Regions from separate parts of the Bacillus sp. EB V-12 genome, predicted to be linked through region 4. Evidence: riboswitches for the same ligand, from Rfam matches in the RefSeq annotation. Region 4 holds a riboswitch; each other region holds the start of a gene.
What was found. Region 4 has a riboswitch for S-adenosylmethionine ahead of ACZDYH_RS10005 (Na+/H+ antiporter NhaC family protein). Riboswitches for the same ligand answer to the same signal wherever they lie in the genome.

Region 1 (3,152 bases), on a different contig from region 4:
GCTGCTTCACTTGGGAAACGTATCGTCGTTTGCGGTGACTTTTTACAGTTACCTCCAATTGCGATGGCAAATCATGAACTTGTTCGCAAATGGCTTGGGGAAGATATGTTTTACCATGCTGGGATTGTTGAGTCTGTTAATAAATCAGAAGCACACCCAAACCTATTTATGTTGCAGGAACAAAGACGTATGCATGCGGATATATCGAAGTTTACGAATTCGTTTATTTATAAAAATAGAGTATACGATCATCCGTCTGTTTCAGAGCGTAAAGAACTTGCACAGTTACAGCCGTTCGCAAATGAGGCGAGCGTTTTATTTGATACGAGCCAAATGGGAGCTTTTTCGTTAAAAGATGCTGCTTCTGGTTCACGTTTTAACATTATGTCTGGTTTAGTAGCAATGCAAATGATGTTAATCGGATTGTTAGATGGTGTGCAATCAATTGGTATTGTGACACCTTACAGGGCGCAGTCACGCTTTTTATCGACGTGTATGAGAGAAATGTTGCAGAGAACGAAATATCAAAACATACCAGTTTTAGCGGCGACAGTTCATAAGTTCCAAGGTTCTGAAAGAGATATGATGATTTTTGATACGGTTGACAGTTATCCGCAAGAACGACCTGGCGTATTATTCTTTGATCACAAAAACCATCGCCTCGTCAATGTAGCAGTGACAAGGGCGAGAGGGAAGTTCATTCAATTATCAGATTGCCATTATATGCGTAAAAACCTTTCGAGAAAACAAGCGTTATCACAATTAACAGCTCATATAGAACGTCACGGAGATGTGTATGATCGCACGACATCAAGACAATTGTGGGAACGAAAAATATCGAAACGTTTACGCTGGTTTATGGAAATGAATCTTGAGGAAACGAAAGGGCTATTAAAAGATATTTTAGCAGCAAAACGAAAAATTATTATTTCACTTCCAAGTACAAAACAAGTGGATAAGCGAGTATGGCAAGCGTTAATGCGTACAAATGCGCAAATAACAGTGTATAGTGACGGACCAGTTCCACTGAAAAATGTAAAGTTACAAAGACAAAATAAAGCATTCCCGTTCCTAGTAATCGATGATGAAATCTTCTGGGCAGGCGCACCGCTTACATCTCAAATGATGTTTGAAGGTAGTACGGAATTTCCGTACGTATGTGCAAGACTGCAAGCACCTGAGACAATTGGTGTATTAAAAGGATTTTTAGATATTCGGTAAATTCGGATAGGAATTCCTTGACTTTTACTTGGAATGAACTTAGAATAAAAAATAATTTAATATAATTTTATGAAAATTCTTATCACGAGAGGTGGAGGGACTGGCCCTATGATACCTCGGCAGCGGATTCGTTATGAATACTGTGCCAATTCCAGCAAGGTAACTTGAAAGATAAGAAAGAAGCTCATTTTGACTGTATATACAGAAGCCTCTTTCTATCTTTTAGAAAGAGGCTTTTTTACGTGAAAATAAAAGGAGGAAGAAAAATGGGAGCGACAGGAGTAGCGTCACAAAGAAAAACAATTGAAGAGAGTATCGAAAGAAATAAGGAAAAGTACATAGAAACAAGTCATGATATTCATGCGAATCCAGAGATTGGTAACCAAGAGTTTTACGCATCAAGAACGTTAAGTTTATTACTAGGTAGTGCAGGGTTTCAGTTGCAGCACAATATAGCTGGACATGAAACGGGATTTATCGCGCGAAAAAGCTCTGGAAAACAAGGACCGGCAATCGCATTTTTAGCGGAGTACGACGCTTTACCAGGACTCGGTCATGCGTGTGGTCACAATTTAATCGGCACAATTAGTGTTGCAGCAGCAATCGCATTATCAGAAACGCTTGAAGAAATTGGCGGGGAAGTTGTCGTGTTTGGTACACCAGCTGAAGAAGGAGGACCGAACGGTAGCGCAAAATCGAGTTATGTAAAGGCAGGCTTATTTAAAAATATTGATGCGGCGCTTATGATTCATCCGAGCGGAAAGACAGCGACAACGAGTCCTTCACTAGCAGTCGATCCACTTGATTTTCATTTTTACGGAAAAACAGCTCACGCCGCAGCTTCACCAGAAGAGGGAATTAACGCATTAGATGCGGTGATTCAGCTCTATAACGGTATTAACGCACTTCGCCAACAACTTCCGTCAGACGTGAGAATTCATGGCGTCATTACAGAAGGCGGAAAAGCACCTAACATTATTCCTGAATATGCCGCAGCAAGGTTCTTCATCCGTGCAGCAACGCGAAAAAGATGTGCAGAAGTAACAGAAAAAGTAAAAAATATTGCTGAGGGAGCAGCGTTAGCAACAGGTGCAAAAGTAAAAATCCATCAATTCCAAAATGAAATCGATGAATTACTCGTAACAAAAACATATAACGATATTGTAGCGGAAGAACTAGAACTATTAGGTGAAGATGTAAATCGTAAAGAAAGAGTAGGAATCGGTTCAACCGACGCAGGAAACGTAAGTCAAGTCGTACCGACAATTCATCCGTACATTAAAATCGGACCAGATGATTTAATTGCACATACAAATGAATTTAGAGAAGCAGCACGTTCAGAACTTGGAGATAAAGCATTAATTACATCGGCAAAAGCATTAGCAAATACGGCGTATCGATTAATTACGGAAGAAGGGTTGTTAGAGAAGGTGAAGGAGGAGTTTAGAGAGGCGCAGAGGAATCAAGGGTAAGGGGATTAAGGTACTTTTTTCGAATAGCAATCTAAATAATAAGTAGAAATATAAAAAAGAACATTGAAAATCAATGTTCTTTTTTGTTACTAATCATTAATTTTGTTGGATTTTCTCATAAAGGAAAAGCTTTTACTGTTAGCGGAGGATAATACGTATCCTTTATTAGAATGACAATTTCTCCTCAAACTCACTCTTTAAAACAATTAAAGGAGATGACAAGCCAAATTGCATTAAAGAGTCTAAAAATGTAGCGAGAGAATCCATCGAATCGCTCATGACCTTCATCATATAATTAAATTCCCCACTAATTCGAAATAAATCTGTTACTTCAGGAGCTGCATTACAATACTGGATAAAATCAGAGCATTGGCTCGTTTTAAACATGATGAATGCTTGAATGTTTTTATTAATTTTTGCAGGCTCAAATTTCGTTCGATAAGCCGCTATAACTCCTTG
Region 2 (3,152 bases), on a different contig from region 4:
GAGATGAGTAATGAAATAGATGTCATTTGAAAGGTTTGGATCGTAGCTTCCCATATGACTTTACCCCACTCATCCAAAAAGGACTTGTTTCCCATAGTCTGTTCTACCTCCTTCTACGATGATTCCTTGCTCTTGTAAAAATGATAAAGCACGGTGGATTTCATTTTGTTCCCCTTGCATATGAACGACTAGTTTCCCATATGCTTCATGTTTTAACTGCGTAATATTACCGGATAAAATATTGGGATACACTTGGAAACGTTTTGTGGCAACGGCTAAGGCAGGTTCCCCTGAAGTAGTGCCAATAAATGAAAGTGTTACAATTTCTCCAGTACTTTGTAGTTCTTTCTGTACCTCTTCTGGAATTTTCGCTGCAAATGCGCTATTTACAAATTTCTTCGTTGTTACATGTTGTGGGTTTGTGAAAATATCTTTTACAGTCCCACTTTCGACTACAGATCCATGTTCCATAACAGCAACGCGGTCACATATACGCTGGATGACATTCATTTCATGTGTAATGAGTAAAATCGTAATTCCGATTTCTTCGTTAATCTTTAATAGCAAATCAAGGATAGAATCGGTTGTTTCGGGATCTAATGCGCTCGTTGCTTCATCACTTAATAACACTTCAGGTTCATGTGATAGCGCACGAGCAATTGCAACACGCTGTTTTTGACCACCAGAAAGTTCGCTTGGATACGCATCTTTTCGATTAAAAAGATCGACAATGCGTAAATACTTTTCTACTCTTTTTTCAATTTCTGCTTTTGGAATGCCAGCAAGCCGTAACGGTAATGCGATATTTTCATAAACGGTAACAGTTTTAAGTAAATTGAATCCTTGAAAGATCATTCCGATTCTTTGTCTCGCTTTTGCTAGTTCTTTTGTCGATAACGTTGTTAAGTCTTGTTCGTTTACAATGATATTTCCTGTCGTTGGTTTTTCTAATAAATTTACACATCGAATCAATGTACTTTTACCAGCGCCACTATACCCAATGATTCCAAATACCTCGCCTTTTTCTACTTTAAGGGAAGTAGACTTAAGAGCCTCAACATTCCCTTTTTTTGTTGTAAATACTTTGGATATGTTTTTTAATTCAATCATTATCGTCAGCTCCTACCAAGATGGTAAAACTGAACCATCAAATTTTTTCTCGATAAACTCTTTTACTTCTTTAGATTGATAAGCTTTCTTTAATTTATTTACAACGGCATCATCTTTATTTTCAGTACGAACAACAACCCAGTTCACATAGGGTGAATCTTTTCCTTCGCGGAAAATAGAATCTTTCGCTGGACTTAATTTTGCACCTAATGCAAAGTTTGTGTTAATTGCAGCTGCTTTCACTTCACTTAGTTGCGTTGGTAATTGAGATGCCTCTAATTCGACAATCTTTAATTTTTTTGGATTTTCAATTACATCTTTTGCAGTCGCTTTTTCTGTAGCCTTTGGATCAACTTTTAAAACCCCTGCTTTTTCAAATAATTTTAAAGCTCGAAGTTCATTCGTTGGGTCATTTGGTACAGCAATTGCATCGCCCTCTTTCAAGTCTTTTACATCTTTTATATCTTTAGAATATACGCCCATAGGGAATGTTACTGTTGAAAATACTTCAGCTAATTTCATATTGCGTTCAGCTTTAAATACATCTAAATACGATTTCGTTTGGTAACTATTTACATCAAGGCTTTTTTCATCTAATGATACGTTTGGCGCTACATAATCATTAAATACTTTTATATCAATTTCGAGACCATCTTTTGCTGCAACTTCTTTTACCTTTTCAAAAATTTGTTCATGTGGTCCACCTGTTACACCGACAGTAATCTTTTTCTCGTCTAATGCTTTTACCTCTTTATTTGAACTCACGCTACATGCGCCTAATAATAATACTGCTCCGCTTATAATGCTTAATAATACCTTTTTCATCTATAAATCCCCCTTCATATACGTTCCAAAATAAAAAGCACCTCCCAAAATAAGAGAGGTGCCGAATAGACGAAATAGATTCCTCTCTTATCTTTCAAAACGAAAACTCGTTTTGCAGGAATTAGCACCTTAGCTTATACGTCATAAGCTCGGTTGCCGGGCATCATCGGGCCAGTCCCTCCGCCACTCTTGATAAGAGTATGTGTATGTAGTTTTGAATATGGTACTAATAGTAAATCGTACAAAAAGAATTGTCAATGATATTTTCAGAATATATTTTATTTTAAGGTAATCGAAACGTTCCCCTTTTTATGTCCTTTTTCTACATATATATGAGCTTCAGCAATTTCTTCTAATCGGTAAGTTCTATCAATAACAGGCTTTAGCTTTTCTGTTTCAGCTAGTTGTTTTAGTAGGTTCATATCTTCTTTACTGACCTTTGCCATCATTCCGTTCACAGATACATATTTTCCATTAGGCATTAATGCATCTGTACAAAGAGACTTTTTATATTTTCCAACTGCATCAAATATAATATCATAGTGCTCGCCCCGCTTAGTAAAATCTTCTTTCATATAATCAATTACGTTGTCTGCCCCTAAAGCTGTTACTAAATCGAAATTCGAACTACTACAAATGGCTGTGACAGTCGCCCCGAAGTATTTCGCAAGTTGTACGGCAGCTGTCCCTACTGACCCAGAGGCGCCGTATATAAGTACTCGTTGCCCTTTTTTTATCTGTCCTTTTCTAAGGAAGTGCAATGCTGAAGTTCCGCCAAAAGGAATAACGGCAGCTTCTTCATATGTCACATTGGTAGGTTTTAATGCTATTAATCCACTTTCATGCACGCATGTGTATTCCGCATAACCACCAAGGTTTAGTTCTGTTAATGCAAAAACTGGATCTCCTTTTTTAAATTGTGTTACATCTGTTCCAATGTCTTCGATTTCACCGGATAATTCTACGCCAAGTATAGGTTTTCTCGGTTTTCTGAAACCTAATATGATCCGCATAGGAATCCAAAATAAGAGGGGGCTATTAAAGCCACGTATTCTACAATCTCCAGTTGATACACTTGTTGCGTGAATTTTAACTAATACTTCATTTTTTTTAGGTTTAGGCTTTTCTACATTTTGAAGCTGGAGAACATTAGGTGGTCCATACTTTGTGCAAATAATCGCTTTCATCCTGACCTCCTGAAATGAGTTGTTATTATT
Region 3 (3,152 bases), on a different contig from region 4:
CGAGTATTTTCTGTTAAAGTAGTATCGTTGTAGTCGGCGATACGTGTTTGGTCATTAATGATAACGTTTTCTAAAACAGATCCAAATGTGATTGCATCGAAAATTTGTGGTTCTTTCTCGTGAGAAAGGTTTACACATTTCGCGTAGCAACCGCCTTCAATATTGAATACACCGTTATCAGACCAACCGTGCTCATCATCACCGATTAATTTACGGTTTGGATCAGCAGATAATGTTGTTTTACCTGTTCCAGATAAACCGAAGAATAGTGCTACGTCGCCTTCTTCACCTACGTTTGCAGAGCAATGCATAGAAAGAATATCTTGTTCAGGTAGTAAGAAGTTCATAATAGAGAAGATTGATTTTTTCATTTCTCCAGCGTATTCTGTACCACCAATTAGTACAATACGTTTTTCGAATGAAACCATAATGAATGCTTCAGAGTTTGTACCGTCAACAGCTGGATCAGCTTTGAAGTTCGGTGCAGAAACAATTGTGAACCCTGACTCATGAGTTGTTAATTCTTCTTCAGTTGGACGAATGAATAATTGATGTACAAATAAATTGTGCCATGCATATTCATTAATAACTTGAATTGGTAGGCGGTAATTGCGGTCAGCGCCTGCAAATCCTTTGAAGACGAATAACTCTTCTTTTTCTTTTAAGTATTCTAAAACTTTAGTATATAATTTATTAAAATGTTCTTCAGAAATCGGTTGGTTCACAGCTCCCCAAGCAATTTTGTCAGCAACCGATGCTTCTTTCACAATAAATTTATCTTTAGGAGAACGTCCTGTATATTTTCCAGTTGAAGCAGAAACGGCACCAGTCGAAGTTAATTTCCCTTCATTTCGCATTAATACTTTTTCCACTAATTGCGGAACACTTAGTTGAATCTGTGCATTGCTTCCGTTCAATAATTCGTGTAAACCAATTTGGACATTCACAGTACTCATATTTATATACCATCCTTTTCATTTAATGAAATATTTCTCGTAATCCCCAACAAGAGTATAACACAATTATATAAATAATGTATACTATTTATTTCTTTTTGTTTGTGTGAATGCATTATTTCCCTATTAATATTTCATTTCAGGCGTATTGAGAAAAACTTTCAGGAAAATGTGAATATTAATTGACAAATGAATATCATTTCTTTAGTATAGGTTGGGACGGATACTCTCTTATCCCGAGCTGGCGGAGGGACAGGCCCGATGAAGCCCAGCAACCTCACTTGTATTGATAAATGCAGGTGAATAGGTGCTAAAACCTGTGCGAGGCTACAGGTCTCGAACGATAAGAGCGAAGGGCAAAAAGCAGTATGCAAGTAGCAAATTAAACCTTTCCTCTATGTAAAGTAGGAAAGGTTTTTCTGTATGCTTGTGTGGGAGAATAAATGTATGTCGCAGTTTGTGGCAAATTAAGGATGAGTTCCGTACAATATATACAATTACTGTAGGGAGGTTTACCACATGACAAAAAAACGTCATCTGTTCACATCTGAGTCTGTAACTGAAGGACATCCAGATAAAATTTGTGACCAAATTTCTGATTCAATTTTAGATGCGATCTTATCAAAAGACGCAAATGCACGTGTAGCTTGTGAAACAACTGTAACAACTGGTTTAGTATTGGTAGCGGGGGAAATTACGACTTCTACTTACGTAGATATTCCAAAAATCGTTCGTGAAACAATTCAAGGCATTGGTTACACACGCGCAAAATACGGATTCGATGCAGAAACTTGTGCAGTTTTAACATCTATCGATGAGCAATCTGCTGACATCGCTATGGGTGTTGACCAAGCGCTAGAAGCACGCGAAGGTCAAATGACTGACGCTGAGATTGAGGCAATTGGTGCAGGAGACCAAGGTTTAATGTTTGGTTTCGCATGTAATGAAACACAAGAGTTAATGCCACTTCCAATCTCGCTTGCTCACAAATTAGCTCGCCGTTTAACTGAAGTACGTAAAGATGATACATTATCATACCTACGTCCGGATGGAAAAACGCAAGTTACAGTTGAGTATGATGAAAATGGTAAACCAGTACGTGTTGATACTATCGTAATTTCTACACAACATCACCCAGATGTTACATGGGAAGAAATCGATCGCGACTTAAAAGAGCACGTAATTAAAGCTGTAGTACCAGCAGAATTAATGGATGGAGAAACGAAATTCTTCATTAACCCAACTGGCCGCTTCGTAATTGGTGGACCACAAGGTGATGCTGGTTTAACAGGACGTAAAATCATCGTTGATACTTACGGTGGATACGCTCGCCACGGTGGCGGTGCATTCTCTGGTAAAGATGCAACGAAAGTTGACCGTTCTGCAGCATATGCAGCTCGTTATGTTGCGAAAAACATCGTAGCAGCTGGTCTTGCTGAAAAAGCAGAAGTGCAACTTGCATACGCAATCGGTGTAGCACAACCAGTATCAATTTCAGTTGATACATTCGGCACTGGTAAAGTATCTGAAGACGTACTAGTAGAACTAGTTCGTAACAACTTCGATCTTCGCCCAGCTGGTATTATTAAAATGCTAGACTTACGTCGCCCAATTTACAAACAAACAGCAGCTTACGGCCACTTCGGACGTACTGATGTAGATCTATCATGGGAGCGTACAGACAAAGCAGCAGCTTTAAAAGAGCAAGCTGGTCTATAATATATGAAAAAAAGCTTTGCGCGGTGAGCGCAAAGCTTTTTTTATTTATAATTACGTTGGAATAAAGCGAAGAGTTCAATGTCATGCCAATTGCCATTGCGGAATATAGCTTCTTTACAAGTTCCTTCATGTTGAAAACCGAGTGATTTATATAATTTAATTGCTCTATCGTTAAAAGAAAATACTCGTAAAGAAAGGCGATGTAAATTTAATTCTAAAAATGCATAATCCAATAATAAGGTGAAAGCTTCCTTCCCATAACCTTGCCCCCAGTAATCCTTGTTACCAATATCAATAATACATTCAGCGTTTCGGTTATACGAATCAATATGAATTAAAGAAGTAATACCAATTGAAAGATGCGTAGATTTTTCTTCAATGATATAGCTCTTAGAGTCCGAAGAATGAATAAATTGCTGGCAAAGTTTTTCTGTGTCTTGAAGGGAATATTTATCAAGAGTGAGAGTAGTTGAACTC
Region 4 (3,152 bases):
ATGAGAAAGTGCAATGGATAAACCGATTAAACCAACAATCCCCCAAGCTAACTTTCCAAAAAATGATTTAGCTCGCACAAATGATTTATAGCTCCAATATACAACTCCTGCTCCGATTGCAAATCCTACAATACCAGCAAGACTACCAAGAGCAATTAAAGCCAAAATACCGGCTGCGATAAACGCTAGAAATTGTTTCATCTTGTGCTTGCCTCCCTTCGATTTGATACTCTTATCTTAACTATTTTTTCATCTTTCCATAACGAGCTTAAGAACCGTTTTTAACTCAGACTTAAGACCGAGTCATATTCAGCCCTTTACGCAAAAAAACGTGCAGAGTCTATCCTCTGCACGTTTTTTAATTACTAACATTCATATTAAATTAAGCTGTTTTATGATACTCTTTTTTCTCAGCTACTTTCGAAAACCTTGGAAACCCAATTAAAATAGAAGCAATCCCACATACTCCAACTAAGATTGGATAAAATGCATATGGCAACAATTCAACCGGAGATAACGCTGCAAATCCTGCTGCCGTTAACATTTGGGCACCGTACGGAATTAATCCTTGCACACAACATGAGAAAAGATCTAATACACTCGCTGATTTACGAGGGTCTATTTCATATTGATCTGCAATATTTTTTGCAAGCGGGCCTGTAAAGATAATTGAAATCGTATTATTCGCTGTACACATATTCGTCATACTCACTAAACCAGCAATACCAAATTCCGCTCCTTTTTTCGAACGAATATTACGTGTTAATACATTCATTAAATATTGAATACCACCATTATATTGGATTAATTCAACCATACCGCCAATTAATATAGCAAGTAATACTAACTCCATCATACCGCCCATTCCAGTCGTTACACTTTTAAAGAAACTTTCTAACGTGTAACTTCCATCTATAAGGCCGATAACACCAGATAGTACAGTTCCACCAGTTAATACAATAAGTACATTCCAGCCAAGTAGCGCTGTAATAAGTACTCCTGCGTACGGTAAAATCTTTATCCAATCAAAGCTATGTGCTTTAATCTGCGTGTCACTTCCTGAAGTAACTATTACTAATAGTACAATTGTAATAATAGCCGCTGGTAACACAATTAAAAAGTTCGTTTTAAACTTATCTTTCATTTCTGTTCCTTGTGAACGAACAGCTGCGATTGTTGTATCTGAAATAAATGATAAATTATCACCAAACATCGCTCCGCCAACAACAGTAGCCATTGCAAGCGCAATTGAGATATCGGTTTGACCACTAATACCTACAGCAATCGGCGCTAATGCTGCAATTGTTCCCATTGAAGTTCCCATCGCTAATGAAATAAATGCACCAATAACAAAGATTCCAGCTACGATAAATCCTGGCGGTAAAATAGTTAACGCTAAATTAACAGTTGAGTCTACTCCGCCCATTCCTTTAGCAGTTTCAGAAAATGCACCTGCAAGCACAAAAATTAATACCATAATCATGATATCCGGATTTCCTGCACCTTTAGCGAACCGCTCTACTTTCACATTAAAACTTTCTTTACGATTCATCACTAAAGCGACTCCTACAGCAATTGAAATCGCTACAAGTATCGGCAATTTATAGAAATCACCTGTAATAATTCCAGAACCAATAAATAGCGCCAAAAATATCCCAAGTGGTAATAAAGCTAAACCATTTCCTCTCGTTTCTTTCAAAGTACCATCTCTCCCTAGTTTCAACCTTTTTCTAATGAATAACAAAAGACCTCTTCCGATGAGAAGAGGTCTTATACATCTATAAGAAACGCTCTTCTCATCTTTCAAGCACATGCTTGCTGGATTTGGCACAGCACTCTGAAATCGAGTCCGCTGCCGAGGCATCGTAGGGCCAGTCCCTCCGCCTCTCTTTATAAGAAGGTTTCATATTTATTTTTTAATAATAATTTCTTCCCTAACTTTACTCGCTTACAAAACAAAAGTCAATTATTTTTTGTATAGATTTTTTTGGTAATTATACAAAAATTCGAATACAACAATCATTTTAACTTTTCGATTTCTTCTTCCAATATTGAAATCCAATAAAATTCACTATTTTTTATTGCTGCTAATATCCATTTCGTAGTGTACCAAGCTAACTCATACTCTTCCTTCGTGACATCGCCACTTTTATAAGCATCCTCTAGCTCTTCTTCATCTAATATATACACCTTACCGCTGGGTAATAATACTACATCTAAATATAAATCATCAAAATACGGTAAACCACGATCGTCTATTTCATATTCTTTCGTCACATCAATATAATATTGCACTAAATTGTGCCTATCATCTAACATAGCGGTAATCGCAAAGTTCTTTCCATTAATGAAATATTGAACCCACGTATACCCATCACTTGCAATACAAATTTCTTTACCATCATATTCTTTACAACTAGGCTCTCTCACCTTTTTTATATCCAGTATTCCGAGCATTCCCTCTTCCACTTGCTTAACCGTATAACTCTTTTCTATTAGTCTCTTCCACGAAGAACCGTCACCATATTTTCGTTTCATTATGTCTGCTCCTCTTCTATATACAGAAAAGCTCCCACATATTATGTGAGAGCTTGTTCATATTATAATTAAGCCGCTTGACCCTTTTCAGAAATCTCTTTTAAATAAGCTTGTCCTTTTTCAGCGTCATATTGACCTTCCCACTTAGACATAACTACAGCTGCTAAAGAGTTTCCTACAACGTTAACTGCTGTACGAGCCATATCTAAAATACGGTCAATACCAGCAATGAACGCTAAGCCTTCAGGTGGAATACCTACTGTACCAAGTGTCGCTAATAATACAACGAATGATACGCCCGGTACACCTGCGATACCTTTTGATGTAACCATTAATACAAGCAACAATGTAATTTGTTGTGTAATAGATAAATCAATACCGTACATTTGCGCTAAGAAAATAGCCGCAATTGCTTGATATAAAGTTGATCCATCTAAGTTAAATGAATAACCTGTCGGAATAACGAAAGATGTAATTGCTTTCGGGCAACCGAATTTCTCCATTTTCTCCATGATTTTTGGTAAAACTGTTTCTGAGCTTGCTGTAGAATACGCTAAGATCAGCTCGTCTTTTAAAATCTTAAAGAATTGGAAAATGTTAATTCCAAATATTTT

Region 1: it holds a riboswitch for S-adenosylmethionine, as region 4 does, so the genes downstream of both, ACZDYH_RS24780 (M20 family metallopeptidase) here and ACZDYH_RS10005 (Na+/H+ antiporter NhaC family protein) in region 4, are expected to answer to the same signal.
Region 2: it holds a riboswitch for S-adenosylmethionine, as region 4 does, so the genes downstream of both, ACZDYH_RS26625 (MetQ/NlpA family ABC transporter substrate-binding protein) here and ACZDYH_RS10005 (Na+/H+ antiporter NhaC family protein) in region 4, are expected to answer to the same signal.
Region 3: it holds a riboswitch for S-adenosylmethionine, as region 4 does, so the genes downstream of both, metK (methionine adenosyltransferase) here and ACZDYH_RS10005 (Na+/H+ antiporter NhaC family protein) in region 4, are expected to answer to the same signal.

What each region holds. Positions count from the first base shown of each region.
Region 1 covers NZ_JBUXJL010000010.1:178,519-181,670, forward strand. The annotation lists gene ACZDYH_RS24775 (AAA domain-containing protein) at 1-1,221, shown strand, start outside; SAM riboswitch class I at 1,298-1,399, shown strand; gene ACZDYH_RS24780 (M20 family metallopeptidase) at 1,488-2,693, shown strand; gene ACZDYH_RS24785 (Lrp/AsnC family transcriptional regulator) at 2,859-3,152, opposite strand, start outside.
Region 2 covers NZ_JBUXJL010000014.1:15,549-18,700, forward strand. The annotation lists gene ACZDYH_RS26615 (methionine ABC transporter permease) at 1-95, opposite strand, end outside; gene ACZDYH_RS26620 (methionine ABC transporter ATP-binding protein) at 70-1,110, opposite strand; gene ACZDYH_RS26625 (MetQ/NlpA family ABC transporter substrate-binding protein) at 1,123-1,935, opposite strand; SAM riboswitch class I at 2,020-2,134, opposite strand; gene ACZDYH_RS26630 (NAD(P)-dependent alcohol dehydrogenase) at 2,214-3,122, opposite strand.
Region 3 covers NZ_JBUXJL010000011.1:100,143-103,294, forward strand. The annotation lists gene pckA (phosphoenolpyruvate carboxykinase (ATP)) at 1-956, opposite strand, end outside; SAM riboswitch class I at 1,185-1,306, shown strand; gene metK (methionine adenosyltransferase) at 1,476-2,675, shown strand; gene ACZDYH_RS25385 (GNAT family N-acetyltransferase) at 2,717-3,152, opposite strand, start outside.
Region 4 covers NZ_JBUXJL010000002.1:651,956-655,107, reverse strand. The annotation lists gene ACZDYH_RS10010 (lmo0954 family membrane protein) at 1-201, opposite strand, end outside; gene ACZDYH_RS10005 (Na+/H+ antiporter NhaC family protein) at 383-1,699, opposite strand; SAM riboswitch class I at 1,794-1,899, opposite strand; gene ACZDYH_RS10000 (ribonuclease FAU-1 family protein) at 2,020-2,538, opposite strand; gene gltP (glutamate/aspartate:proton symporter GltP) at 2,607-3,152, opposite strand, start outside.